3 regions of the Arthrobacter sp. 24S4-2 genome follow, and region 1 is predicted to be linked to each of the others. Evidence: riboswitches for the same ligand, from Rfam matches in the RefSeq annotation. Region 1 holds a riboswitch; each other region holds the start of a gene.
What was found. Region 1 has a riboswitch for thiamine pyrophosphate ahead of FCN77_RS24325 (ECF transporter S component). Riboswitches for the same ligand answer to the same signal wherever they lie in the genome.
Positions count from the first base shown of each region.

Region 2: it holds a riboswitch for thiamine pyrophosphate, as region 1 does, so the genes downstream of both, thiD (bifunctional hydroxymethylpyrimidine kinase/phosphomethylpyrimidine kinase) here and FCN77_RS24325 (ECF transporter S component) in region 1, are expected to answer to the same signal.
Region 3: it holds a riboswitch for thiamine pyrophosphate, as region 1 does, so the genes downstream of both, thiC (phosphomethylpyrimidine synthase ThiC) here and FCN77_RS24325 (ECF transporter S component) in region 1, are expected to answer to the same signal.

Region 1 covers NZ_CP040018.1:5,227,083-5,236,580, reverse strand. Annotated here, with positions in the region: gene FCN77_RS24350 (Na+/H+ antiporter subunit D) at 1-1,606, shown strand, start outside; gene FCN77_RS24345 (Na+/H+ antiporter subunit E) at 1,603-2,148, shown strand; gene FCN77_RS24340 (monovalent cation/H+ antiporter complex subunit F) at 2,145-2,423, shown strand; gene mnhG (monovalent cation/H(+) antiporter subunit G) at 2,413-2,835, shown strand; gene FCN77_RS24330 (DUF4235 domain-containing protein) at 2,890-3,153, opposite strand; TPP riboswitch at 3,329-3,470, shown strand; gene FCN77_RS24325 (ECF transporter S component) at 3,542-4,174, shown strand; gene FCN77_RS24320 (ABC transporter ATP-binding protein) at 4,191-5,834, shown strand; gene FCN77_RS24315 (energy-coupling factor transporter transmembrane protein EcfT) at 5,831-6,634, shown strand; gene FCN77_RS24310 (UDP-N-acetylglucosamine 1-carboxyvinyltransferase) at 6,840-8,363, shown strand; gene FCN77_RS24305 (glutamate--cysteine ligase) at 8,410-9,498, shown strand, end outside.
Region 2 covers NZ_CP040018.1:3,390,856-3,400,353, forward strand. Annotated here, with positions in the region: gene obgE (GTPase ObgE) at 1-991, opposite strand, end outside; gene rpmA (50S ribosomal protein L27) at 1,108-1,371, opposite strand; gene rplU (50S ribosomal protein L21) at 1,433-1,741, opposite strand; gene thiD (bifunctional hydroxymethylpyrimidine kinase/phosphomethylpyrimidine kinase) at 2,063-3,667, opposite strand; TPP riboswitch at 3,650-3,747, opposite strand; partial or broken gene FCN77_RS15770 (Rne/Rng family ribonuclease) at 3,852-7,123, opposite strand; gene FCN77_RS15775 (vitamin K epoxide reductase family protein) at 7,594-8,265, shown strand; gene ndk (nucleoside-diphosphate kinase) at 8,350-8,769, opposite strand; gene FCN77_RS15785 (DUF4233 domain-containing protein) at 8,808-9,272, opposite strand; gene FCN77_RS15790 (folylpolyglutamate synthase/dihydrofolate synthase family protein) at 9,275-9,498, opposite strand, start outside.
Region 3 covers NZ_CP040018.1:3,509,007-3,518,504, reverse strand. Annotated here, with positions in the region: gene FCN77_RS16385 (glucose-6-phosphate dehydrogenase) at 1-776, opposite strand, end outside; gene ffh (signal recognition particle protein) at 928-2,514, shown strand; gene FCN77_RS16375 (alpha/beta fold hydrolase) at 2,596-3,330, shown strand; partial or broken gene thiC (phosphomethylpyrimidine synthase ThiC) at 3,350-5,160, opposite strand; TPP riboswitch at 5,176-5,283, opposite strand; gene FCN77_RS16365 (amidohydrolase family protein) at 5,388-6,470, shown strand; gene FCN77_RS16360 (VOC family protein) at 6,556-7,431, shown strand; gene FCN77_RS16355 (hypothetical protein) at 7,533-7,970, shown strand; gene rpsP (30S ribosomal protein S16) at 8,154-8,576, shown strand; gene FCN77_RS16345 (RNA-binding protein) at 8,578-8,820, shown strand; gene rimM (ribosome maturation factor RimM) at 8,965-9,498, shown strand, end outside.

The DNA of each region.
Region 1 (9,498 bases):
CGTCGTCCTCCCCATCCTCGGTGCCGCCCTGACGTTCGTGCTGATCCGGCACTCGCGGGCGCAGCGCGCAGTCAGCATCACCTTGCTGTCCCTGACCCTCGTGCTCGAGTGTGCGTTGCTGGCCTCGGTGTGGGACGGCGGAACGGCGGCCGTCAACATCGGCGGCTGGCTGCCGCCGTGGGGCATCGTGATGGTGGTGGACCAGTTCTCGTCCCTGATGCTGGTGGTCTCCTCGGCCGTCAGCCTCGCAGTCCTGGTGTACGCCACCGGCCAGGGTATGGCCGACGGCGACGAGGACGCACCCCTGTCGATCTTCCACCCCACTTACCTGATCCTGGTGGCCGGGGTGTCCAACGCGTTCCTGTCGGGGGACCTCTTCAACCTCTATGTGGGCTTCGAGATCCTGCTGACGGCAAGCTACGTGCTCATGACCCTCGGCGGAACCGGTCCGCGCATCCGCGCCGGCGTGACCTATGTGGTGGTCTCCGTGGTCTCGTCCATCCTCTTCCTGATCGCCATCGCCATGATCTACGGGGCCACCGGCACCATCAACATGGCAGATCTCGCGATCAAGCTCGCGGACCTGGATCCGGGGACCAGGATGCTGCTGCACGTGATGCTCCTCGTTGCCTTCGGCATCAAGGCGGCGGTCTTCCCGCTGTCCTTCTGGCTGCCTGACTCGTACCCGACGGCGCCTGCCCCTGTCACTGCGGTGTTCGCCGGCCTGCTGACCAAGGTGGGCGTTTACGCGATGGTGCGGACCGAAACCCTGCTGTTCCCGGGGGACTCGCTGAACACCCCGCTGATGGTGGCGGCGCTGCTCACCATGGTGGTGGGAATTCTCGGTGCGCTGGCGCAGAGCGACATCAAGCGTCTGCTCTCCTTCACCCTGGTGAGCCACATCGGCTACATGGTGTTCGGGCTGGCCATGTCGTCCGTGGCCGGGCTCGGAGCCGCAGTCTTCTACGTGGCCCACCACATCACCATCCAGACCAGCCTGTTCCTTGTCACGGGCCTGATCGAGCGACGCGGCGGAAGCTCGTCTATCGACCGCGTGGCCGGCCTGGCCAAGCTGTCCCCGGTGCTGGCCCTGCTGTTCTTCATCCCGGCCATGAACCTGGCCGGGATCCCGCCGTTCTCCGGCTTCCTCGGCAAGCTCGGGCTGATGCAGGCAGGCGTGCAGCTCGGCACCCCCCTGGCCTACGCCCTGGTGATCGGCGGCGTCCTGACCAGCCTGCTGACGCTGCTGGCCGTGGCCCGCGTATGGAACCGCGCATTCTGGCGCAAGCCCGAGGACGCCGAGAACCCGGACCCGGTGCTGCTGGCGCCAGCCGAGGAGTCCGACACCGGCGCCCGTGCGGGCAAACGCAACGTCACGCTGCTGCCCCGGACCATGGTGGGATCGACCATGGGGCTGGTGATCTTCGGCGTGGCACTGACCGTTTTCGCCGGGCCGCTGTTCAAAGTGGCGGACCAGTCCGCCGCGGACATGCTGGACAGGTCCTCCTACATCCAGGCGGTGCTGGGCGAAAACGCCCCGGTGCCCCCGATCGCGCAGCCCGAACCGGCACAGCCTGAACCCGCACAGCAGGAGGCGCAGAAATGAGCCGACGGCGGATCTCCCTCCGGCAGGAACTGCCGCTCCTGGTCTGGCTTGTTTTCGTCTGGGGTGCGCTGTGGCAGGACTTCAGCCCCGGGAACCTACTCTTCGGGGCGCTCATCGCCGTGGTGGTGGCCCGGCTCTTCTACCTGCCCCCGGTGGAACTGGGCGGCCGGTTCAACGTGCTGCGTGCCGTACCGTTCGCTGTGGTGTTCCTGGGCAAGGTGGTGGCCGCCAGCCTCCAGGTGCTGTACCTGGCGGTGGCCCGCGGCCCCAAGGTGACCAACGCCGTCGTCGCCGTCCAGCTCCGAAGCCATTCGGACCTGATGGTGACCGCAACCGGCCACGTCATCTCGCTTATTCCGGGATCCCTGGTGGTGGAGGTGGACCGCTCCACGTCCACGCTCTACATCCACGGCCTGAATGTGCGAAACGGAGAGGACATTGTGAGCCTGCGAAAGGAAGTCCGGGACACCGAAGCCGGGCTGATCAGGATCATGGGCACGAAAGACGAACTTGCCGCGCTGCAGCAGGAGGTGGGCGCATGATGGAAATTGTCCTGACCGTGACGGCTGTGATCCTGTCCCTTGCGGCGGCGGGTGCCATAGTCCGGATCGCCATCGGCCCTTCCCTGCTGGACCGGGTCCTGGCCTCGGACGTGCTGCTGGCCATCATCGGAGCTGCCCTGTGCATCGACATGGCCGTCAACCGGCACCTGAACAACCTGATGCTGCTCGTGGCGCTGGCCATCATCGGGTTCATCGGCTCCGTCACCGTGGCACGTTTCGTGGCAGACCGGCGGGAGCGGCCCAATGAATCCTGAGGTATCCGCCGTGGATACGGTCATCGACACGGTTTCGGCCGTCTTTATGGTGGCGGGCGCCGTGATGTCCCTCGGCGCCGCCGTCGGACTCCTGCGCTTCCCCGACCTGATGAGCAGGATGCACGCCGCCACCAAGCCGCAGGTGCTGGGCCTCTTCCTGCTGCTGGCCTCGGTGGGGCTGCAGCTGCGGACATGGTGGGTGTGGCCCGTGCTGTTCGTGGCATGGATCTTCCAGGTGCTCACCGTGCCCGTGTCCGCGCACATGGTGGGCCGGGCCGGCTACCGCACCAAGCACCTGCACCGCGAACTGCTCACCACGGACGAACTGGAGGCCGTAGTGCAGAAGGCGGCAGGGCAGAAGGCGGCCGGAGAGAAAGCAGCCGACAAACGGGCAGCAGACGACGATGCCTGAGCCGGAAGCCGGAGGTTGGGCCTGCCGAAGCCGGCCCAACCGCCGAATGAATGCCTAGACGATGTCCTGGCTCTTGGCGAAACGGGTGACGGCCCGCTGCGTGCCGCGGTTGGCGAGGACCTGGATGATGGCGCTGACGGCCGCGGAGATCAGGGCAAAGGTCAGGGCGCTGCGGAGGGTGGTGGGGACGTCGTCCTTATCGCCCTTGGGCGGCTTCCTGCCGGTGACCTTTTCCCACACGACGTCAACGGCCTTGGTGCCGGCGAATCCGGCCAGCAGGCTCACTCCGGTTCCAAGCAGCTTGATGAAAAAACTCATTTAGGTACTCCTCAGCGGACGGAAACAGGGCTTCCCCTAGCCTAGCCTCATCGGTGCGCGGGTGCTTCCAGGTTCGGGGGTCCGGCCGCGCCGCGGTGCAGCTTCCGATTGTGACAACTTCCCCGGGATTTAGCGGTCCTGCGGGTGTAAACTGGTCAATGCCCACAAGGGCGATTTGATACGACAGGGGAGCGCCGCCGTCGGGCCTAACTGGAGCTATCCAGTAACCGGAGGCGGGCGCTGAGAGTGCGGACAGCCGCAGACCCTCGAACCTGATCCGGTTAGTACCGGCGCAAGGGAGTCGAGTTCTCAGAGTGTCCGGCAGCAGGCGGCGGAAGCCGCGGTCCCGTCGGGAACACTCTCCCCTCCTGTACCTCAGGAGGCAGACATGACTGGAATTACCGCCAAGCAGACGCTAGGCAATCGCAAATACTACTGGCGCGTGGTGGACATCGTGGTGGCAGCGTTGATCGCTGTTGCCGGAGGCGTGATCTTCTGGGCCTGGTCCCAGGGCGCCGCCGCCGTTTCGCCGCCCATGAACGCCGTCTACCCGCCGCTGACCGGCCTCATCGCCGGCGGCTGGATGATTCCCGCCGTCCTGGGCATGCTGATCATCCGCAAGCCGGGAGCTGCTCTGTTCTGCGAAACGGTGGCGGCCACCGGCGAGCTGATCATGGGCTCGCAGTACGGCGCATCCGTGCTGTTCTCCGGCTTCGTGCAGGGCCTCGGTGCGGAAATCATTTTCGCAGTGCTCGTCTACAAAAAGTTCAACCTGCCTGTCTCGCTGCTGGCAGGCGCCGGCGCAGGGCTCTTCTGCGGCCTGAACGATTCCTTCGCCCCGTGGGGCTGGAACATCGCCTACGCCGCCGGGGACAAACTGACCTACATCATCTTCACCGCCATCTCGGGCGCCATCATCGCCGGCGCGCTGTCCTGGATCGCCACCCGCGGCCTGGCCAGGACCGGCGTGCTGAGCTCCTTCGCCTCCCGCAAGGCAGCAACGGAGTCCGTTTTCTCCTGATGAACGCACACTGATCATGACGTCCTCCGACAGCGTCCGCCCCGCAGCGGTCACGGCACGGGGCTGGGGCTGGCGGCACGCCGGCCGGCACCAGCCCGCAGTCCGCGGCCTGGACCTGGAGATCCAGCCGGGCGAACGCGTGCTGCTCCTGGGTCCCTCCGGCGCCGGCAAATCCACGCTGCTCCACGCCCTCGCCGGGGTGCTCGGTGACAGCGACGCCGGCGCCCACCGTGAGGGCACGCCCGACGCCGAGGACTCCGACGAGACCGGCACCCTGCTGATCGACGGCGCCCCGCCGCGCGCCCAGCGCGGTCGCGCCGGCCTGATGCAGCAGGATCCCGAAACGCAGGTGGTCCTCTCACGCGTGGGGGACGACGTCGCCTTCGGCGCCGAAAACCTCGCCGTGCCGCGCCGGGACATCTGGAAGCGGGTGGAGGAAGCGCTCGACGACGTCGGGCTGGCTCACCTGCCGCTGGACCACCCGACGTCGGCCCTCTCCGGCGGGCAGAAGCAGCGCCTGGCGCTCGCCGGCATCCTGGCCATGCGCCCCGGACTGCTTCTCCTTGACGAGCCCACCGCCAACCTGGACCCGGCGGGGGTCCTGGAAGTCCGCGACGCCGTGGGCCGGTGCCTGGACAAAACCGGGGCCACGCTCGTGGTGGTGGAGCATCGCGTGGGCGTGTGGAAAGACCTCGTTGACCGGATCGTTGTGCTGCAGCCCGGATCGGGCACTGATTCGGCGGTCCTCTTGGACGGGGCCCCGGACCAGGTCCTGGCCCAGGCGCGGGACATGCTCGTGGCCGCCGGCGTCTGGGTGCCCGGGTATGTGCCCGCCACCCGTGCGCGGACGGGGGCCGGGGGTGGGCCGGGTGCCGCCCGTGCGCCCGGTGCGCCCGGTGACGCCGGTGCGCCCGGTCAGGGGAACCTGCTGCTGGCGGCGGAAAACCTGGCCGTCTCCCGCGAGCGGCCCCGGCGGCGGCGCTTCAAATTCATCCCGCCGTTCCCGGTGCAGTCCGGAATCACGGCCCAGGTCAGGGCCGGCCAGGCGCTGACCATCACGGGCCCCAACGGTTCCGGGAAATCGACGTTTGCACTGACCCTCGCCGGACTGCTCCAGCCGGTGGCTGGCAAGGTGTCCGCCACCGTTGACCTCAGCGGCGGCGCGGGAATCGACCCCTACAAGTGGAAGGCCGAGCAGCTGATCGCCCGGATCGGCACCGTGTTCCAGGAACCGGAGCACCAGTTCGTCACCGGCCGCGTGCTGGACGAGCTGATGTTCGGCCCGCGGCACCTGGGCCGCGGCGAGGAGCGCGTGGACGAACTGCTCGAGCGCCTGCGGCTCACCAAGCTGGTGGATGCGAACCCCTACACGCTCTCGGGCGGGGAGAAGCGCCGGCTGTCCGTGGCCACCGTGCTGGCCGCCCATCCCCGCGTGCTGATCCTCGACGAGCCCACCTTCGGCCAGGACGCCAACACCTGGGCGGAGCTGGCCTCCTTCCTCTCCGAACTCCTCGACGCCGGCACAGCAGTGGTGTCGGTAACCCACGACCAGGAATTCAGCGACGTCCTCGGCGGCACCGAACTGAAGCTCGGCGCACCCCAGCTGAAACTCGCTGCGCAGGAACCCGGCCTGCTGAATCCGGAGGTGGCCGCCCCATGAGGGAAGCCTTGACCCTGCACGCCAACCACGCCCTGCTCACCCGGGCCAACCCGCTGGCCAAATTCGCCGTCGTGATGCTCATGACCGTGGTGCTGGCGCTGTCTATTGACTGGGTGTCCGCGTCCGTGGCACTGGCCTTCGAACTGCTGCTCTTCCCGCTCGCGGGCCTGACCGCCGGGCTGCTGTGGCAGCGCGGCTGGCCCCTGATCCTGGCGGCGGCGCTGGGCGGCTGGAGCACCTCGATCCTGGCGCCGGACAGCGGAAGGATCCTGCTCGACGTCGGCATCTGGTCCATCAGTGAAGGCTCGCTGGAGCTGGGGCTGGGATTCCTGCTGCGCGGACTGGCGATCGCCCTCCCCGCGGTGCTGCTGATGAGCTGCACGGACCCCACGGACCTGGCGGACGCCCTGGCCCAGAAGGCGAAACTGCCGCACCGCTTTGTGCTCGGCACGCTGGCCGCCATGCGTTTGGTGGGGCTGATGGCCGAGGAATGGCAGACCATCGGCATGGCCCGGCGCGCCCGCGGCGTGGGCTCTCACGGGAGCCCGGCGCAGCGCCTGCGCGCGACGCTGGGGCAAAGCTTCGGGCTCCTGGTCCAGGCGGTCCGCAGGGCGTCACGGCTTGCGGTCACCATGGAGGCGCGCGGCTTTGGCGGCGCGCAGCGGACCTGGGCGCGGGAGTCCACGTACAGTGCGTTGGACATCTGGGTGGTCCTGGGCGGGCTGCTCATTGCCGCCACAGCCGTGTCCGCCGCAGTGGGCGCAGGCACGTGGAACATGGTGTTCCTCGGGCAGCAGTAGCCGCGTCCGGAAGGACTGGCGTTCCACTTCATCCTGCTGCACGGCGGCTGGGCGGGCAATGGGACGAGTATCCGGCGCCTGGGCGCTGGCGGAACCGTTGCGCAGATGACCCGCATATATCGCACGAAGTGGATATTCTGTGAGTTCAAGTGCACTTTCCGGCGTTTCGTGCGCCCAAATAGCTCATGCGTGATATTTTTTTCGTATGACTCAAGAGACAGCTGAACACGTAGGCCTGCTGCTGCGCGACGCCCGCGGCGAGAAGGGCTGGACCCAGGGGCAGCTGGCGGCCGAGCTGGGAACCAGCCAAAGCGCCATCGCCCGGATGGAACAGGGCAAGCAGAACCTCAGCCTGAAAATGATCCAGCGGCTCGAGGCCATTGTGGGCCGCAGCATCGTCAAGGTGGGCCGGCCGCAGATGACCCACCTCCGGGTCGAGGGCGGCCGCACGCTGTCCGGCTCGGTGGACGTCAACACCAGCAAGAACGCCGGGGTGGCGCTGCTGTGCGCCAGCCTCATCAACCGGGGAACCACCACGTTGCGCCGGCTGGCCCGGATCGAGGAAGTGAACCGGATCGTCGAGGTGCTCACCAGCATCGGCGTCGAATGCACGTGGCTCAACGCCAACGATCTGCAGCTCCGCCGCCCCGCCGTCCTGGACCTGGGCTCCATGGATGTGGAAGCCGCCCGGCGCACCCGCAGCGTGATCATGCTGCTGGGCCCGCTCCTGGACGAGTCCGCCGAGTACCGACTCCCGTACGCGGGCGGCTGCGATTTGGGCACCCGTACTGTTGAGCCGCACATGCAGGCCCTGCGCCAGTTCGGCCTTTCAGTGGAAGCCACGTCCGGCTTCTATTCCGTGCAGGCACCGCCGGCCGACGGCGACAACCGCACCTTTGTCTTGAGCGAACGCGGTGACACCGTCACCGAAAACGCCATCATGGCGGCCGCCCACCGCCGCGGCACGACGGTGATCCGCAACGCCAGCCCCAATTACATGGTCCAGGACCTCTGCTTCTACCTGCAGGGCCTCGGCGTGGAGATTGACGGCGTGGGGACCACCACCCTGAAGATCACCGGACGCCCAACCATCGACGTCGACATTGAATACTTCCCGTCCGAGGACCCCATCGAAGCGATGAGCCTCATCACCGCCGGCATCGTGACCAATTCCGAGGTCACCGTCCGCCGGGTGCCGATCGAATTCATGGAGATCGAACTCGCCACCCTGGAACAGATGGGCCAGGAACTGGAGATTTCCGGCGAGTACTTTGCGCGGAACGGCCGCACGCGGCTGGTGGACGTCACCACCAAGCCCTCCGAACTGCATGCCCCCACGGACAAGATCCACCCCATGCCGTTCCCGGGCCTGAATATCGACAACCTGCCGTTCTTCGCCGTCATTGCCGGCAACGCCGAAGGCCAGACCATGATCCACGACTGGGTCTACGAGAACCGCGCCATTTACCTGACCGAACTGAACAAGCTGGGCGCCCGCGTGCAGCTCCTGGATCCGCACCGGATCTACGTGAACGGCCCCACCCGCTGGCGCGCCGCGGAAGTCGGTTGCCCGCCGGCCCTCCGCCCGGCTGCGTGCCTCCTGCTGGCCATGCTGGCGGCCCGCGGCGTGTCCGAGTTGCGCAACATCTATGTGATCGAGCGCGGTTACGAGGACCTGGCCGAGCGGCTCAACTCCATCGGCGCGAAGATCGAGTACTTCCAGGACTGAATGACGGCTCCTGTCTTACGGCGCGTCACGGGGGCACAATGTATGCATGCGAACTTTCGGGGTTGAGGAAGAGCTGCTGATTGTGGACCCCGTGACCGGGGAGCCGCTGGCGCTGGCGGACGCCCTCCTGACAGGGCGGAAGCTCGCTGCCGACGACGCACCGGACAAGCCCCGGCTCCCGGATCCCCATGATGCAACCCATGACGACGGCGGCACCGGCCTGACTGCCGAGCTGAAACTTGAGCAGATCGAGACGCAGACGCGTCCCTGCCTGAACTATGAGGAGCTGCTCCTGCAGATCCGCCAGGGCCGCGCCTTGGCGGACAATGCTGCGAAGAAACACGATGCCCGGGTGGCGGCGCTGGCAACATCGCCCATCGCCTCTACAACGCACACCACGCCGAACCCCCGCTACGCCACCATGCAGGAGCGGTTTGGGCTCACCGTCCATGAACAGCTGACGTGCGGCTTCCACGTCCACACTTTCGTCGAGTCGCCCGAAGAGGGTGTGGCCGTCATTGACCGGATCAGGGACAAGCTGGCGGTGCTCACCGCACTCAGCGCGAACTCGCCATATTGGAATGGTGTGGAGACCGGGTTCGAGAGTTACCGCACGCAGGCCTGGAACCGCTGGCCGACGTCGGGGCCGTCCCAGATCTTCGGTACCCACTCCATGTATCGTCGCGTGGTGACCCGGCTGCTGGACAGCGGCGTGCTGCTGGATGAGGGCATGATCTATTTCGATGCGCGGCTCTCCCGTAACCACCCCACCGTGGAAGTCCGTGTGGCCGACGTCTGCCTGCAGGCGGAGGACGCCGCCCTAATTGCCGTGCTGGTGCGCGGCCTGGTGGAATCTGCCAGCAGGGAATGGCTGGCCGGTGTGGACCCGGCTCCGGTACCCACCGTGCTCCTGAAGATGGCGGCATGGCAGGCCAGCAATTGCGGCCTTCGCGGTGACTTGCTCGATTTCGGCACATTCCGTCCGGCACCCGCCGCTGAGGTGGTGGAGGCGCTGGTGGAGTACGTGGCACCCGTCCTGGCGGAACAGGGCGAGCTGGAATTGGCCCGGAAGGGCGTCCGTAGGATCCTTGCCCGCGGGACGGGCTCCGAACAGCAGCGCCGTGCCATGCAGCAA
Region 2 (9,498 bases), 1.8 Mb from region 1:
GCCCTTCGTGGCTTGTCGCGGAAATCTCAAACACACGGTAGCCGCGGGATTCCAGCTCGGGCCGGACGAATTCGGCCATGTCCTTGCCGTCAGGCAGGTCGACTTTGTTCAGGGCGACCAGCCGGGGCCGGTGGTTGAGCGGGACAACCTCGCCGTCGGAGCCGGCGTAGCTCATGTCGACCGCGTATTTTTCGAGTTCGGCTTCGATGATTGCGAGGTCGGAGAGCGGATCCCGCTCTGATTCCAACGTGCCGCAGTCCAAAACGTGGACCAAAGCTGCGCAGCGTTCGACGTGCCGCAGGAAGTGGTGGCCCAGGCCCTTGCCTTCGCTGGCCCCTTCAATGAGTCCGGGGACGTCGGCAATGGTGAAGCGGACGTCGCCGGCCTGCACCACGCCCAGGTTGGGGATCAGGGTGGTGAAGGGGTAATCGGCGATTTTGGGCCGGGCAGCGGACATGGCTGCGATGAGGCTGGACTTGCCGGCGGACGGGAAACCCACCAGGGCGATGTCCGCAATGGACTTCAGTTCCAGGACGATGTCGCTGGATTCGCCTTCGATACCGAGCAGGGCGAAACCCGGGGCCCGTCGCTTCTGCGAGGAGAGCGCGGCATTGCCCAGTCCGCCCGGACCGCCGGCGGCCGCGACAAACTCGGTGCCTTCGCCGACGAGGTCGGCCAGGACCTGGCCGTCCTTGGTCTTCACCACGGTGCCTTCGGGAACGGGAAGGATCAGCGTTTCGCCGTTCTTCCCTCCGCGCCAGTCGCCCATGCCGGAGCCGCCGTTGGTGGCGTGGCGGTGCGGTGCGTGGTGGTAGTCCAGCAGCGTGGTGGTCTGGGGGTCAACGCGCAGGATGACGTCGCCGCCATCGCCGCCGTTGCCGCCGTCGGGACCGCCCAGGGGCTTAAACTTTTCGCGGTGGACGGAGACACAACCGTGGCCGCCGGTACCGCCGGATACGTGCAGTACTACCCGGTCTACAAAGCTCGCCACGTGAATCTCCTCTGTGCTTAACCTGAACGTCTTGGACGCCCAAATTGATTGTAATGCGGTTAAAAGAACAGTGGAGCGGGCCATCATGGCCCGCTCCACCGGTTCAGATCCTGTTGTTACTCTGCAGCTGCAGCAGCCACGATGTTCACGACTCGACGTCCGCGGCGGGTGCCGAATTCGACAGCGCCGGGGGTCAGGGCGAACAGGGTGTCGTCGCCGCCGCGGCCTACGCCTGCACCCGGGTGGAAGTGGGTGCCGCGCTGGCGGACGATGATCTCGCCTGCGGAAACTACCTGGCCGCCGAAGCGCTTGACGCCGAGGTACTGGGCGTTGGAGTCACGACCGTTGCGAGTGGAGCTCGCGCCTTTTTTATGTGCCATTTGAAATGCCTGCCTTAAAAATTCTGGGGAATCTGCTGAAAACCTGAAAAGTAACGGAAGGTTACTTGATACCGGTGATCTTGACCTTGGTCAGTTCCTGACGGTGACCCTGGCGCTTCTTGTACCCGGTCTTGTTCTTGAACTTCTGGATGACGATCTTCGGACCACGAAGGTCCTGAAGGATCTCAGCCGTAACCGTTACCTTGGCCAGGTCCGCAGCAGCAGACGTGACTTTGTCACCGTCTACCAGGAGCAGTGCGGGCAACTCAATGGTGCTGCCGGCTCCACCGGGGACGCGGTTCAGGGTAACGAAGTCTCCAACGGAAACCTTCTCTTGGCGGCCGCCTGCGCGGACAATCGCGTACACCACTGGGGAACTCACTTCTCTCGACGTTTATTACTAGATTTGCGTGCGGAACCTGGGTCCAATTGTTTGGCCTGGCTCACGCTGTGCCTCAACGCCGGTGGATTCCCCGGGGGAACCCATGGATTATCCCAGGAACATTTCCGTTTGAATTCCAAACAGTCTGTTCCGAGGTCATAACCCAAGTGTTGGCGTAAGCACCGAAGATCTAGAATACGCTAATTTTGCCTTCGGCCGCAAATGAGGCTGGCTCCGGTGGTAGTACGTGATGGGCGCCACTCGGTGTATACAGAGTGCAGCCGCAACGACTTCCGGAACCGCGCCCCACTATCGTAGCGGCTCCCGGGCGCTTTCCGTGCCAGCGTGCAAACGCGGCGCGTCGAAGAAATCCACTTCGTAGCGGCACGACTGTTTGAAAGCCAGGATCATGCCCTGCCGTTCAGCTGCGGACGCGGCCCGCGCGGCGTCGTCGGTGATCCTCACTGCCTGCCGGGTAGCGGCAGCGAAGTCCTCGTCAGCGTAGGTGCGCAGCCAGTCTGCGTAGGGATGGCCGGACGGGGATCCCGCCGCCAGGAACTGCCCGTGCAGCGCGGCGCCCACTTCGGCGTACAGCCAGAAGCACGGCAGCACCGCAGCGACCAGCACCCCGTAGCTGCCGGATGCGGACGACGCGAGCAGGTGGTCCACATAGGACTTGGTCACCGGGCCCAGCCTGGCACCGACGCTGCGGGTGCTGAGCCAGTTCCGGTGGAGTTCCGACTCAACTTCCAGGCACTGCTGGGCCGACCGGGCCCAGAACAGCTGTTCGGCCTCGGTGGGGGCAAGCGCGGAAGCACGGGACAGCACGCGGGAATAGCCGTTCAGGTAGAGGGCGTCCTGGGCAAGGTAGTACGCGAAGTGCTGCTCGCTGAGGGAGCCGTCGGCCAGGGCGCGGATGAAGTCGAGCCCGTAGATTTCGTCCAGGTCCGGCCCGGCATCCTGCCGGAGTGCGGCGGCGAACTCGCCTTCCCCCGGCACGTCATGGTCACCGGGCGTCAGGTGGTGGAAGTGGTGGACCGGACCGTTGCCTGTTCCGACCGCGAGCACGCCTGACTCCCGCAGTGCCCCCTGCAGCCACGGCTTGACCTCACGCAGGGAGGCCTCCCAGTCCCCCAGCCTGGCCTGCGCCGTGGCCATGGCCGATGACAGTGAACATCCGGTGCCGTGGCTGTTCGCGGTCCTGACCCGTTCCCCGGGGACCACCACAACGTCCTGGGCCAACAGCCCCCCGGTGTTGACGAGCGCGTCCGGGCACTCCCCGCCGTCGAGATGGCCGCCCTTGACCAGAACCGTGGTGCCGGCCTGCGCGGCGAGCCGCTTGCCCTGGGCAAGTGCCGCCTCCCAGTCCCCGGCGAGGGGCTCGTTGAGCAGCATGGCCAGTTCTGCCAGGTTGGGCGTGACGAGGTCCGCCAGGGGCAGGAGCTCGCGCAGTTCCGCCTCGGCTGCCTCCTGCAGCAGCCTGTCGCCGCTGGTGGCGACCATCACCGGATCAAGGACCACGACGGCGGGACGCGCCTTCGCCAGCCAGCTGCGGACCGCGGCAATCACCGATGAGTCGCCCAGCATTCCGATCTTGACGGCGTCGATGCTGATGTCATCGCTGATGGCCTCAAGCTGGGCCGTCAGGAAGTCCGCCGGGGGAACGTGGACGGCCCGGACGCCGTGGGTGTTCTGCGCCGTCAGGGCGGTGATGGCAGCCATCCCGTATCCGCCGTTGGCGGCAATGCTCTTGAGGTCGGCCTGGATGCCCGCCCCTCCGGACGGATCGGACCCGGCGATGGCAAGCACTCTCGGAACAGGGCGCAGAACGGGGCCCGTAGCGGCTTCAAAGGCGCCTTCAAAGGCAGCTTCGGCGGCCGGAATGGGGAGGAATGATGCAGACAAAGGAGACATCCCTTCGCCGGTGCTAACCGGACAGGTTCAACGGGTGTGGATCTCAGCCGGCCCTTTGCGCGGCACCCCGTGTCAGTCCCCCAGCCTAGCCGTTTTCCTTAAACGAAACCGCGGGCACGGCCCGAAAGCGGCGTATGACTACGCCTGCCCCGGAACGCACCCGCGGTGTCAGCCAGCTGTCTGATCAGAGCTCGGAAGCCGGCACTCCGACACCCAGGATGATCGGCTCATTGGCCGGCGCCTTGGCGGGCGCCTCCTTCTTTGCCGGCTCGGGAGCCTTGGCTTCGTGGCTGTGCCCCGAAGCGGCTACCGGAGCAGTCTCGTGGTGTTCCACTGAGGTCTCGTTGGCTGCGCCCTGGGCACGGCTGGCGCTCCGGTTCCGGCGCGGACGACGGGCCCGTCCCTGCACGGCCGTGTGGTCCGTGTAGTCCGCTTCAGCAGACTGCGCCGGGGCCCGTGTAGCCGAGACCTGGGCCTGAGCCGGGGCCGCCGGCTGCTCGGCGGGAGCGGTTGGACGCTCTTCGGCCACAGTCGGCTCGCCAAGGTGCGCAAACGCCTCGGCAAGGCGGTCCAGGGTCAGGGCGACACCGCTGGCCGGTGCTTCCCCTGCGTGCTCTACGAACGGCAGCGCAACCTTCTCGCCGCCGAAGGTGAGGACGGCGGTGGGCCTCCCGGCCGCAGCGGCCTCGGTTTCCGACACCTTGGCCGGCCGCGCCTGGTCGGGAGCGGCGTGGGCCGCGGCCTGGGCCGGAGCGGACGGCGCAGGCGATGCCTGGGCAGCCAGCGCCTGGCCGGCTGCGGCGTGCGCGGCCGTTGCGGCGGGAGCGGCGTGGCCGGCTTCGGCGTCGTGCAGGTGGGCAGCGTGCGCTGCGGCGGCGATGTTGGCCAGCGCCGCGCGCGTTGCTTCAGCCTTGGCGTGGCGCTCTGCATCGGTGGGCTCGTGGTGCACCGGTGCCGGCGGCATGGCAGCAGCTTCGGCGACCGGCTGGCCGCCCTTGCCGCGGCGGCGGCTCTTGCGCTCCGTCCGCGGCGCCGGCTGGTTCTCCGTCCGCGGTACGTGATGCTCGGCGGCCACTACGTTGGCGCGGCGGTGCTCCACGGGCTCGTCGTGGGTGACGATGCCACGGCCGGCGCACGCCTCGCACTGCTCGCCGAAGACCTCCAGGAGCCCGGTGCCCATCCGCTTGCGGGTCATCTGCACAAGTCCCAGCGAGGTCACTTCAGCCACCTGGTGCTTGGTGCGGTCGCGGCCCAGGCACTCCACCATGCGGCGCAGGACCAGGTCGCGGTTCGACTCCAGGACCATGTCGATGAAGTCGATGACAATGATGCCGCCGATGTCACGCAGGCGCAGCTGCCGGACGACTTCCTCAGCCGCTTCCAGGTTGTTCTTCGTGACGGTTTCCTCGAGGTTTCCGCCGCTGCCGGTGAACTTACCGGTGTTAACGTCCACCACGGTCATGGCCTCGGTGCGGTCAATCACGAGGGAGCCGCCGGAAGGCAGGAAGACCTTGCGGTCCAGTGCCTTGTGGATCTGCTCGTCGATGCGCCAGGCCGAGAAGATGTCTGTGTCCTTGGTCCACTTTTCGAGCCGGCCCACCAGGTCCGGGGCCACGTAGGTGACATAGGCCTCGATGGTGTCCCAGGCCTCCTCGCCGGAGACGATCAGCTTGGAGAAGTCCTCGTTGAAGACGTCGCGGACCACCTTGATAGTGAGGTCGGGTTCGCCGTAGAGGAGTTCCGGAGCCAGGATCTTGGTGGAGGTGGCCTGGCCTTCGATGCCCTCCCACTGGGCGCGCAGGCGGTTGATGTCGTGCGTCAGCTCTTCCTCGGACGCGCCTTCGGCCGCGGTGCGGACGATCACGCCGGCGTCTTCCGGCAGGCGGTCCTTGAGGATCCGCTTGAGGCGGTTGCGTTCGACGTCGGGCAGCTTGCGGGAGATGCCGGTCATGGAGCCGCCGGGCACGTACACGAGATAGCGGCCGGGGAGCGAAATCTGGCTGGTCAGGCGGGCGCCCTTGTGGCCCACCGGATCCTTGGTGACCTGGACCAGCACGGAGTCGCCGGACTTCAGCGCGTTCTCGATCCGGCGCTGCTTGCCCTCGAGGTTGACCACGTCCCAGTTGACTTCACCGGCGTACAGCACGGCGTTCCGGCCGCGTCCGATGTCCACGAAGGCGGCTTCCATGGACGGCAGCACGTTCTGGACCTTGCCCAGGTAGACGTTGCCGATCAGGGAATCCTGCTGCGTCTTCGACACAAAGTGCTCGGCCAGGACGCCGTCTTCGAGGACGCCGATCTGGATTCTGTCATCGCGCTGGCGCACGATCATCTGGCGGTCCACGGATTCGCGGCGGGCCAGGAATTCGGCCTCGGTGATGACGGTGCGGCGGCGGCCGGTGTCGCGGGATTCGCGGCGGCGCTGCTTCTTGGCCTCCAGCCGGGTGGAGCCCTTGACGGACGTGACACGGTTGTTGACCGGCGCCTCGCTGATGGCGCGCGGCGCACGGACGCGGGTCACCGTGTTGGGCGGGTCGTCGCCTTCCCCGCCGGTCAGTTCCAGGTCCTGGTCGCCACGGCGGCGACGACGACGGCGGCGCGACGTCACGCCGTCGTCCGCGGTCCGGACGGTTTCCTCGTCCGCGTCCTCGTCACCGGCGGTGCCTTCGTCGGATTCGGTCTCGCCGGCGGCTTCCCGGTCGGTCACGCGGCTGCGCCCACGGCGTCCGCGGCTGCGCCGGCGCCGGCGGCCGCCGGCGTCAACATCGCCGTCGTCGTCCGATTCTTCCTCTTCAGTTTCCTCGGCGGCGGCGGGGGTGGCCGCAGGGCGGACCACGGCGCTCAGGTCGGGCGCCTGGAAAATCATGGAAGTGACAGCGCCGGGCTCAAGGAAGAGCGCACCCACCGGGCTCGCAGCTTCAGCAGCGGGTTCCTGCGCTTCGGCAGCTGCTTCTTCGTCGGTCACAGCAGATTCAGCGGCGGCGGTAGCGTCCGCAGAGGGGCAGGCTCGGCGATCGGAGCAGGCTCCGGGGACGGCGCGGGCTCGGCGTCGGCCGCTTTTGCGGGGGCCTTGGCGCGCGACGCACGGCGTCGGATCGGCTTTTCAACAACTGCGGCCGCAACCGGAGCCTCATCTGCGTGCACCGCATCGGGAGCCGCATCGGCGGGGGCGCCAGCAGCCGGAGCGGCGGCGTCTTCGGCGAATACTAGCAAGGGCTCGGCGGACTCAACATTCTTCCGGGACCGGCTGCGGCGCGCCGGGGGCTTTTCCTCAGGGGCCGCATCTGCCGCCGGTGCCTCCGCCGGCACCGCCGCTGCGTCACCCGTTTCAACAGACTCGGCCTTGGGTGCGGCCTTGCGCCTGGTCCGGGTGGCCCTCTTCGGCGCGGCGGTGGCGGCCGCCTCTTCGGTGGCTGCTGATTCTTCGTTAACGGCTAGAACCTGGTCATTATCCATATGTGGCGACACTCCTGCCCCTGACGCACCGCCACATCCGGCACCCATTGGGGCAAATATTGTCAAAACCCGCAGGCATTGACAGAAGTCAATTGAATACCCTCAGGTTCGCACCGGCAGTGGGGTGCGGCAGCCCTGGAGGGCCGGTGGTGTTGTTCTGAAACCCGTTGTTCCTCAAAGCCACAACCAGGTGCCGTCCAATGGCATTGCGGGAAAGCCGGGACCGATCATGGATCCGGAGCATGCCCTGCTCATCATTGGCGGTCTTACAAACAAGCCACCGGACCGGAATCCGAATGTGGATCGTATTCCAGCCAGCTTCATTCTCTCATACGCACAGTCAAACGCGGTGGACGCAGGGCCCGCAAGCGCAAGGTCAGGGTGCGGCTGGCGGCAGTCTGTGCGGCCCGTCCAGCCTCCGGCGTTACAATCAGGGCGAGGAGCCCTCGAGAAAAAGGACGCGACATCCCATGCCCAGCATCTCTAATTCCACGCAGGACAATACGGTGGACGGTGACCTCCGCGAGCGTGCAGCGGCCCAGGGAGGCCTGCCGCCCATGACCAGGGACAAACCCTTCGGCTGGCTGCTGGTTATCACGGGCATCATCGGCTGGCTCGCTTCGGGCGCACTCGTCCTGGAAAAACTCGCCGTCCTTAAGGATCCGAACCATGTAACGGCCTGCGACATCAATCCGTGGGTTTCCTGCGGCGCGGTCATGCAGACCTGGCAGAGTTCGGTCTTTGGTTTCCCCAACATGTTTATCGGCATCGTGGCGTTCGCCGTCGTCATCACCACCGGAATGGGCATTCTGTCCGGGGCGAAGTTTGGCCGCTGGTACTGGCTGGGCCTTCAGGCCGGGGTGACGCTGGGCTTCGCCTTCGTGGTGTGGCTGTGGTCGCAGGCCCTGTACGCCATCCACATCCTCTGCCCGTTCTGCATGGTTGTCTGGGCCGCCATGATCCCCCTCTTTGTGTGGGTCACGGTCCGGAACGTCACTCACGGAGTGGTCAAAGTTCCCGCCGGCCCCGCGAAGATCCTGGGCGACTCCGGCTGGATCGTCACGGCGCTGCTGTACGTGGCCGTCGTCGCCACGATCTTCTTCGCCTTCATCCAGGTGTTCGCCGGAACGTCAGGTTACTAAGCCAAAGAAAGAGCGCGAACTGGCAGCTAACGCCCTCAAAATCACGTTTTGAGGTCATCTGCTGCCAGTTCGCGCTGGTGGCTGCTAGTCCTGGAACCAGATCTTGATCTCGCGCTCGGCCGACTCAACAGAGTCCGACCCGTGCACCAGGTTCTGCTGGACTTTCAGGCCCCAGTCGCGGCCGAAGTCACCGCGGATGGTGCCGGGTGCCGCCGTTGTCGGGTCCGTGGTGCCAGCGAGCGAACGGAAACCTTCGATGACGCGGTGGCCCTCGAAGATCGCGGCGACAACGGGTCCGCTCAGCATGAACTCCACGAGCGGCTCGTAGAACGGCTTGCCCACGTGCTCCTCGTAGTGCTGCTCCAGCAGTTCGCGGCTGGCGTCCACCTTCTTGAGCTCGGCCAGGGTGTAGCCCTTGGCTTCGACCCGGCCAAGGATGGCACCGGTCAGGTTGCGGGTCACGCCGTCGGGCTTGATCAGGACGAGGGTGCGCTCAATGCTCACAGCTGCTCCAATGTTTTGGGGTGGGTTTCCGGGTAAGTCTACGGGGTTTGGGGGCGTGGTTCAGGCTCCCCGCCGTCGGGGTTGGCGGCCTCCCACTCGGCTTGTTCGCGGTCGCGCTGGGCGGCCTCGCGGTCAATCCGGATACCGGTACGGATGCCGTACCACCAGGCAACCGCGAAGAGAATCCCCACCACGAACATCATGGGCTCAATGAACCCGGTGAAAATCAGGACCAGCTGCAGGATCCAGCCCAGTGCCACACCCCAGGGCTTGGACAGCACGGCACAGGTCAAGACGAGCACCAGGCCCAGGACGATGCCCACCGAGAGAATCACTGCCGGAGGGAACTCGTCGCGGCGGAGTCCGAAAACCGCCAGGGTGGCGAAGAAGGCCACGAAACCTTCAAGCACCAGGACCGTGGAGGCGAACATGACCTTAGTGGAGCGCCGCTTCTTGGGCATCCCCGGACGCCACTCCCGCTGCGCTTTTGTGAGTCGGGCCATTGTCAGGCATCCGCCTTTCCGAGCAGGATCCGGGCTTCCGCCACCAGCGTGATGGAGCCTGTCACCAGGACACCGCCGGCAAGATCCTCATTGGCTTCGGCGTGCTCGACGGCCCACTCCAGGGCGTCGTCCAGCTTTTCGGCAACGTGGATGTTTTCTTCGCCGAAGCCCAGTTCCAGGGCGAGTTCCGCGAGGTCCTCGGCCGGTACTGCCCGGGGCGAGTTGG
Region 3 (9,498 bases), 1.7 Mb from region 1:
ACAGCGTCCCGGAGGTCACGCTCGTCAACGGAGGCCGGCGGCTCAATCGCCATCAGCGCCATGATCTGCAGCAGGTGGCTTTGGATCATGTCCCGGAGCGCACCGGCGGCGTCGTAGTAGCGTGCGCGCCCCTCCAGTGCGAGGTCCTCATCAAAGATGACCTCCACCTTTTCGATGTAGTCCCGGTTCCAGGCAGGTTCCAGAAATGTGTTCGCGAAGCGCAGGCCCAGGATGTTGAGTACCGTGGCCTTGCCCAGGAAGTGGTCCACGCGGTGGATGTGGTCCTCCGGGACCAGCGCCGCCAGGGTTACGTTGAGGTGGCGGGCGGAATCCTCGCTGGACCCGAACGGCTTTTCCATCACCAGCCGGGTGCCTGCGGGAACCTCCTCCGGGGCCAGCACCTCGCACGCCTTCTGGCTGACATGGGGAGGAAGGGCAAAGTACACGGCCACCGGCGCCTCAAGGCCGGACAGCAGCGAGGCAAGCTCCCCGCCCGCGGTGACGTCAAGCTGGTGATAGGCGGTCGCTCCGGCGATCCGCTTCAGCTCGCGTTTGCCGGCGGCGTCTGCCTGGGAGTTCGCATCGGCAAAGGCTGTTTCGACGCGTTCCACCCATTGGTCCGGGGTCCAGGGATCCGAGCCTGCGCCCACGAGCGTCAGCCCCTCGGCGCGCCCCCTGGCCGCCAGCCGTGCGAGACCCGGCAGCAGCAGCCGTCCCGTGAGGTCGCCCGAAGCGCCGAGGATCAGCAGGGTTTTTACAGTTGTTTGGCTCGTCACCCTGCCAGCATGCCATCTTGAAGGCCTGTCTTGGTACCCTAGATAGTCGAGTCCCGTTGTCGAGGCAGTTGGTTCAGACCAACAACAGTCACGACACTGGCGTGCCGCACCGGCCGCCAGCTGTAGATCCACTGAAAGAAGTGCACGGCGCGTGTTCAATTCACTCTCTGACCGGTTGACAGCAACCTTCAAGAACCTCCGTGGCAAAGGCCGCCTCACCGAGGCGGATGTTGACGCCACCGTCCGCGAAATCCGGCGAGCACTGCTGGACGCCGACGTTGCCGTGTCCGTGGTGCGCGAATTCACGGGACGGGTGCGCGAACGTGCCCTCGGCGCCGAAGTTTCCGGGGCACTGAACCCGAGCCAGCAGATCGTGAAGATCGTCAATGAGGAACTCGTTGAAATCCTCGGTGGCGAGACCAGGCGCATCCGCCTGGCCAAGACCGGTCCCACCATCATCATGCTCGCGGGCCTCCAAGGTGCCGGCAAGACCACCCTTGCCGGCAAGCTCTCCAAGTGGCTGAAGTCCCAGGGCCACAGCCCCATGCTGGTAGCCTGCGACCTCCAGCGGCCCAATGCCGTGACGCAGCTTCAGGTTGTTGGCCAGCGCGCCGGCGTGCCGGTCTTTGCTCCGCACCCGGGCGCCACCTCCACCGAACTGGACCACCCGGCCGGCGACCCCGTCGCTGTTGCCCGTGCCGGCGTCGATGAGGCGCGCCAGAAACTGCACGACGTCGTCATCGTGGACACCGCCGGACGGCTCGGCGTGGACGCCGAGATGATGGAGCAGGCCCGGCAGATCCGCCGTGCCATCGTTCCCAACGAAGTGCTGTTCGTCGTCGATTCCATGATCGGCCAGGACGCCGTCAACACGGCGCTTGCCTTCGACGAGGGCGTCAACTTCACAGGCATTGTGCTCTCAAAGCTCGACGGCGATGCGCGCGGCGGTGCTGCACTTTCGGTCGCGTCTATCACCGGCAAGCCCGTCATGTTCGCCTCGACCGGTGAAGGCGTTGATGACTTTGAGCTGTTCCACCCGGACCGCATGGCGTCCCGCATCCTTGACATGGGTGACGTCCTCACCCTGATCGAACAGGCTGAAAAGTCCTGGGATAAAGACGAAGCAGCCCGGATGGCGAAGAAGTTCGCCGACCAGGAAGACTTCACCCTGGACGATTTTCTGGCCCAGATGCAGCAGATCCGCAACATGGGCTCGATGAAGAAGATGCTCATGATGATGCCGGGTGCGCAAAACATCCGCCAGCAGCTGGAACAGTTCGACGAACGTGAAATCGACCGTGTGGAAGCGATTGTCCGCTCCATGACACCGCACGAGCGCGTTGCCCCCAAGATCATTAACGGCTCCCGCCGGGCCCGCATTGCCAAAGGTTCGGGCATGCACGTTTCCGACGTCAATGGCCTGCTGGAGCGTTTTGCCCAGGCGCAGAAGATGATGAAGAAGATGGCGGCCGGCGGAGGTATGCCCGGGATGCCGGGGATGCCCGGCATGGGCGGTGGCGGGCCCCGCAAGGGTGCCAAGAACGCCCCCAAGAAGAAGGCCAGGTCCGGTAACCCGGCCAAAGCTGCGCAGGAACTCCGCGAAGCCGAGGCCAGGCGGGCGAACGCCGGCAACGCGCTGCCTACAGGAGCCTCGTTTGGCCAGCAGGGAGCTGATTTTGATCCGTCACAGCTCAATCTGCCCAAGGGCTTCGACAAGTTCCTCGGCGGGAGCAAGTAGTTCCTGGCGGCGGAGTTTCCGGCACGGGCAACTGTGATGTCGTCGGGCTGTATTGTCCGGCGTTTGCCATAGGGTTGGGGCATGTTTAAGCAGCGCGTAGTGTTCGTCCACGGTTCGGGGGCCTTTGGGTCCGCGGCGTGGCCCAAGCAGCACGGCATGGCCCTGGACTACGACGCCCTGTTCCTGCGCCGTCACGGCTTCGATGCTTCGGCCGAGCCCCTTGAATCGGACTTTCAGGCCGACGCCGACATTGTGTTGGGGGCCCTGGCGGACGAAGGCAGGGGAGCGGCCGGCGGGCACGTCGTCGCGCACTCCCAAGGGGCCATCGCCGCTATGATGGCGGCCGTGGAACGCCCCGACCTCGTGCATTCCCTGGCGCTGGTGGAGCCCGCCTGCCTGTCCCTGACCGCCGAACTGCCGGCCACCGCTGCGCACCGCGCCCTGATGCAGCCCCTTTTCGAGGTCCGGCACCAGCTCGGTGACGACGATTTCCAGCGCGAGTTTGTCCGGCGGGCCTTTTCGGTTCACAGCCAGGAGCCGGCCACGCCGGAGGCCCGAAGCGCCGCGCGCCGGCTCCGGCTGCAGGCACCCCCATGGGAAGCGCCGCTGCAGATAGTTCCGGGAGTTCCCACGCTGGTGCTCACCGGCGGGTGGGAACCGCTGTACGAGGAAATCGCCGGCTACCTCCGGGAGACCGGTGCCCTGCACCGCGTTGCCGCGGGCGGACACCGGCCCCAGGACTCGGTGGAGGGCGACCGGTTTATCCGGTCGTTCATCGCTGACGTCAGCCGGCGTCAGCACTCACACGCGTCGTAGCGGATCCCATCTCCTCAGGCTATTTCGAGGCGGTCTGTTTCGCGTTCGGAAGCTGCAGCTCCGGCAGGTACACCTTGCCGCCCGCGGCGAGGAATTCGTTGCTCTTCTCCCGCATGCCGTCAGCCATTTTCGCGAGTGCGGCCTGGGCTTCAGCGGAGCCGTATTCGTCCCGGATGTCCTGGCTGATGCGCATGGAGCAGAACTTCGGACCGCACATCGAACAGAAGTGGGCCGTCTTCGCCGGCTCGGCGGGGAGGGTCTCGTCATGGAAGGCCTCCGCCGTGACCGGGTCCAGTGACAGTGCAAACTGGTCGCGCCAGCGGAATTCGAACCGGGCTTTGGACAGGGCGTCGTCGCGCTCATGCGCGCCGGGGTGCCCTTGGCGAGGTCGGCCGCGTGGGCGGCGATCTTGTAGGTGATCACACCGGTCTTCACGTCGTCCTTGTTCGGCAGCCCGAGGTGTTCCTTGGGTGTCACGTAGCAGAGCATGGCTGTGCCGTAGCGGGCGATTTCCGTAGCGCCGATGGCGGACGTGATGTGGTCGTATCCCGGTGCGACGTCCGTGACCAGCGGGCCGAGCGTGTAGAAGGGGGCTCCCTTGCAGAGTTCCTGCTGGCGTTCCACGTTTTCGCGTACCAGGTGGAACGGTACGTGGCCCGGACCTTCGACCATCACCTGGACGTCGAACTCCCAGGCGCGCTGGGTCAGTTCGGCCAGGGTGTCCAGCTCGGCGAACTGGGCGGCGTCGTTGGCATCGGCCGTGGCCCCGGGGCGCAGTCCGTCCCCTAGGGAGAACGCGACGTCGTACTTGGCGAATATTTCACACAGCTCGTCGAAGTGCGTGTACAGGAAGTTTTCCTGGTGATGCGCGAGACACCAGCCGGCCATGATGGCGCCGCCCCGGGACACGATCCCGGTGACCCGCTTGACTGTGAGCGGAACATATCGGAGCAGCACCCCGGCGTGGATGGTCATGTAGTCCACGCCCTGTTCGCACTGCTCGATCACGGTGTCGCGGAAGATCTCCCAGGTGAGGGCGTTGGCCTCGCCGTTGACTTTCTCCAGGGCCTGGTAGATCGGTACCGTGCCGATCGGGACCGGGGAGTTGCGGATGAGCCATTCCCGGGTGGTGTGGATGTCGTCGCCGGTGGACAGGTCCATCACCGTGTCGGCGCCCCACTGCGTGGCCCACTGCAGCTTGTCGACCTCTTCTGCGATGGAGCTCGTAACGGCCGAGTTGCCGATGTTGGCATTGATCTTCACGAGGAAGGCCTTGCCGATGATCATCGGTTCGGATTCCGGGTGGTTGATGTTGTTGGGGATGATTGCCCTGCCGGCAGCCACTTCGCTGCGGACCAGTTCCACGTCGCAGTTTTCGCGGAGGGCTACGAACTGCATCTCGGGCGTCACCACACCCTGGCGGGCGTAGTGCATCTGGGTGACAGTCTTCCCGTCGACGGCGCGGCGGGGCACCGGCTGCGCACCCTTCCACTCCGCGGAGGCGGCACCGCGGCGCACGGCCGACTTGCCGTCGTCGAGCAGGTTCCGTTCCCGGCCGCTGTAGGGCTCGGTGTCACCCCTCGATTCGATCCACCGCATCCGGAACGGCTCCAGCCCCACCACGGGGTCGCTGCCGGGCCCGGCGGTCCGGTAGACCTGGAATGGGCCGTTGGCTGAGCCGTCCGGGGAGTTCTCCAAGGCAATCTCGGTGACCGGCACCCGGATCCCGGTGTCCTCGTCCGCGATGAACGCCAACGAGTGGGACTTCAGGGACTGCGTTTCAATCGTGCCCGAACTTCCGGCGGCAGTCTCATTTTGGGCAGGGAACAGCTGTGTTTCTTGCGTATTCACGGAATACTCACTTCCTTCGCCGGCATTACCCGGACAGGTTCAACGGTCGCAGGCTGCATCAGCCCGATCTCAGCCCCTGCAAGGGCACCCGTGTGGTCGTAAACGAAGCTACCACACGGCCGCGGGGCTATGCCCTGCTGTGCCGGGTGTGACAGCGGCAGGCATCGGCCGGCCGGTTGCGGGGCCGGCCGGATTAGGCTTGAGGCATGGCTGGCATCATCGAATTCACCGGGACCGTGCTCATCGGTCCCGACCGGGAACGGCACGGGCTCTGGTCCGTCGACGGACGACTGACGTTCAACCGGCCGCCGGCACCGCCGGACGCGGTGCTGGACGGGTGGGTGCTTCCGGGCCTGGTGGACGCGCATTGCCACATTGGCCTGGGCCCCGGAGGTGCAGTGGACGACCACACGGCCCACGCCCAGGCAATGACGGACCGCGACGCCGGCACCCTCCTGGTCAGGGACGCCGGCGCGGCCAGCGACACCCGCTGGCTGCAGCGCAGCCCGGACGCCCCGCGGATTATCCGGGCCGGCCGGCACATCGCCAGGTCGCGCCGATACCTGCGGGGCCTGGCAGTTGAAGTCGATCCGGACGGACTGGTGGAAGCTGTGCGCAAGCAGGCGCTCGCCGGTGACGGCTGGGTCAAACTGGTGGGGGACTGGATCGACCGCGACTCCGGTGACCTCGCCCCGTCGTTTCCGGCCGCCGTGGTGCGGGACGCCATACGCGCCGCCCACGACGAAGGCGCCAGGGTCACCGCTCACTGCTTCGCCGAGGACACGTTGGATGACATGCTGGACGCCGGCATCGACTGCATCGAGCACGGAACGGGCCTACTGCCGCGGCACCTGCCCCGCTTTGTGGAACAGCGGGTCCCCATCGTTCCCACGCTGATCAACATCGCGACGTTCCCGGAGATCGCAGACCGGGCGCAGGGGAAGTTCCCGCGGTACGCAGCGCACATGCGGGCGCTGTGGGAGCGGCGGAATGAGCGGATCCTGGAAGCGTTCGAGGCGGGGGTGCAGATCTTCGCCGGGACCGATGCGGGCAGCGTTATCAGCCACGGCCGCATCGTTGACGAGGTCCATGCGCTCAACGCAGCGGGCCTGCCGGCAACCGCGGCGCTGGACGCGGCGACATGGGCGGCGCGGGACTGGCTGGGGGCGGACGGCATTGCAGAAGGTGCCAGCGCCGACGTCGTGCTGTGTGAGCAGGACCCCAGGACGGATCCGGCAACCCTGCGAGGGCTCAGACACATCGTGCTGAGGGGCCGGCAAGTCCGTTAGGAATAAATTGAAGCTTCAAGTAATTTAGCTTTATGTATATCGTCGCCGAAAACCGGTGACGGAGTTCCGGAATTCGGGAGTTGCCATGACCGCAGAATCCAGCAGCAAGGACCTGCTGCCCGCCGACCTCACCATGGGCACTGTGATGCTCAAGGTGGGGGACATGAAGCTGATGACGGACTATTACCAGCGGGCGCTGGGGCTTGAGGCCGTGGCTGAGCAGGACGGCGGCGTGTACCTTGGCCGGCGCCGGAAGCCGCTGGTCCACCTGGCGCCGGCACCTGGCCTGAACCTGCCGGGGAGGGGTGAAGCCGGTCTCTTCCACACCGCCCTGCTCTTCGCTGACAGGGCTTCGCTTGCTGCCACAGTGGCCTCCGCAGCCCGGTATGAACCCCGGTCCTTCACGGGAAGTGCAGACCATCTCGTCAGCGAGGCCTTCTACTTCAATGACCCCGAGGGCAACGGCATCGAGCTCTACTGGGACCGCCCCCGCGAAGACTGGTCCTGGGAGGGCGACAGGGTGGTCATGGATAGCCTTGCCCTGCCCCCGCAGCGGTTCCTGCAGGAATACCTGACCGAGGAAGCGGTGAGCGGCCAGCGCGAGTCCCGGGCCGGCGTCGGGCACGTCCACCTTCAGGTGGGCGACGTCCAGTCGGCCCAGGACTTCTACGTCGGCACCCTTGGATTCGAGAAGACCGCCGGTTGGCATGGGCAGGCACTGTTCGTCTCGGTCGGCGGGTACCACCACCACATGGCCATGAATGTCTGGAACAGCAGGGGTGCCGGGCCCCGGAAGGACACCCTTGGCCTGGGAGAAGTCCTGATCGAGGTGCCGGAGGGGGACGATATCGGGGCTCTCGCCGACCGCCTTAAGGTTGCCGGCATCCGGTCGCACCACACCGGAGCCGAGCTGCGTTTCGATGATCCGTGGCGCAACCGGATCCGCGTTGCGGTGCGCTGACCAGCGCGTCCTTCTGGGTTAGGCTGAATCCGGAAGGCCCCGGGAGTCGCGTGGCTGCCCGTCAGGACCACCACACCGCCGACGGAATGAGGATGATTTCCATGGGATTCACCGAAATCTTTGTTTCCACCCACGATGAAGCACTCAAGCGCGCGGGGGCACTCGACGGCGGGGGACCCGCAGCCCCTGAGGCGCTCCGGATTCCGGACATCACTGATTTTGAAATTGAGCAGCTGGGCGATCTGGCCGGAGCGGCCGTGCACGCCTCAGGCGCGGACTATGAACTTGCCATGGTGGACGTTGCCAGCGATTCCCTGCTGGGCGTGCCGGCGGCCATGGTGCGTGCGCTGGCCGAACTGCTCAGCTACGAAACCGAGGGTGAAGGCAATGTCCTGGAGGATGTGGCTTCGCGATGGGCGGCCGAGGAAGACATGCCTTTCGGGTCCGTGCAGGCCCTCGGCTATGTTCAGCGGCTTGCTCGGCTGGCGAGCAGCGTGGATCCCAACACCCGTACGGGGCTCTACGTCTGGTCGTCTTGACCCGGCCGGGGTGTGTCAAGTCGAAATCCCGGCGCCGATCTGGCACAATGAACAGGTACTTGATCTGCGTGGCCCCTCTCTCCGCGTCTGGATCCTGTCCTTAAGAACCCCCCAGTATGGCCCGCCCCACGGGTGCAGAACGGCGGGTTCGACCCCGTTTCAGAAACAGGAGTGACCACAAAAGTGGCCGTAAAGATTCGCCTTAAGCGCTTTGGTAAAATGCGCGCACCGTACTACCGCATCGTCGTCATGGACGCACGCTCCAAGCGTGATGGCCGTGCCATCGAAGAGATCGGCAAGTACCACCCCACCGAAGAGCCCTCGTACATCGAGGTCGACACGGACCGTGCCCAGTACTGGCTCGGCGTCGGCGCACAGCCGTCCGAGCAGGTTGCCGCGATCCTCAAGATCACCGGTGACTGGCAGAAGTTCAAGGGCCTCCCGGGCCAGGAAGGCACCCTGAAGACAAAAGCTCCGAAGGACGCCTTTGTCACCCCGGAAAAGGGTTCCGTGATCATCCCGGAAGCCATCACCAAGAAGGCCAAGAAGGACGACGCAGCCGAGGCCCCCGCCGACGCTGAAGCAGAGACCGCCGAGGCTGAGTAAATTGCTGGCAGAAGCGCTCGAACACCTTGTCCGGGGGATCGTTGACAGTCCTGAGGACGTCAAGGTCAGCGCCAAGAACAACCGCCGCGGGGACACCCTCGAAGTGCGCGTTCACCAGGACGACCTTGGACGGGTGATCGGACGCCAGGGCCGCACGGCACGCGCATTGCGCACTGTCGTGGCGGCGCTGGCCGGTGGCGAACAGGTCCGGGTCGACGTCGTCGACACCGACCGCCGCCGGTAAACGCCTCCGCAATATTTGTCTCAAGTCCGGCCCCTTCACCAGATTACGGTGGAGGGGCCGGACTGTTTTCAGCACCAAGGCGGGCGCGGCAGCAGCACCCGCGCAGCAGACCAGCACAGAACGAATCCCGAAACAGAGGAACAGATGCAGCTTCAGGTGGCACGAATCGGCAAACCGCACGGCATCCGCGGCGAAGTGACCGTCCAGGTCCTGACCGACGCGCCGGAGGACCGCTTCATCCCGGGCACGGAGTTCCGTGTTGAGCCCGCGTCGGTGGGGACCCTTACCGTGGACAGCGCCCGCTGGAACAAGGACATCCTGCTGCTGGGTTTTGAGGGGATCGAGACCCGGAACCAGGCCGAAGGCCTGCGCGGGGCCAGGCTGTTCATCGAAACTGAAGAGCTCGACGAGGATGACGACGAGGGCTGGTACGAGCACGAGCTCGTCGGCCTCGAGGTGCGCGTTGCCGACGCCGTTGTCGGCAAGGTCTCGGGCCTGCACACCCTTCCGGTACAGGACCTCATCGTGGTGGAGGCCCCCGACGGCAAAGAGATCCTGATCCCCTTTGTTGAGGAGATCGTGCCCGAGGTCAACATCGGCGAAAAGTACATCCTGGTCACGCCGCCGCCCGGGCTGTTTGACATCAACGCGGACGACGCCGGCGGGTCGCCGGAAGCC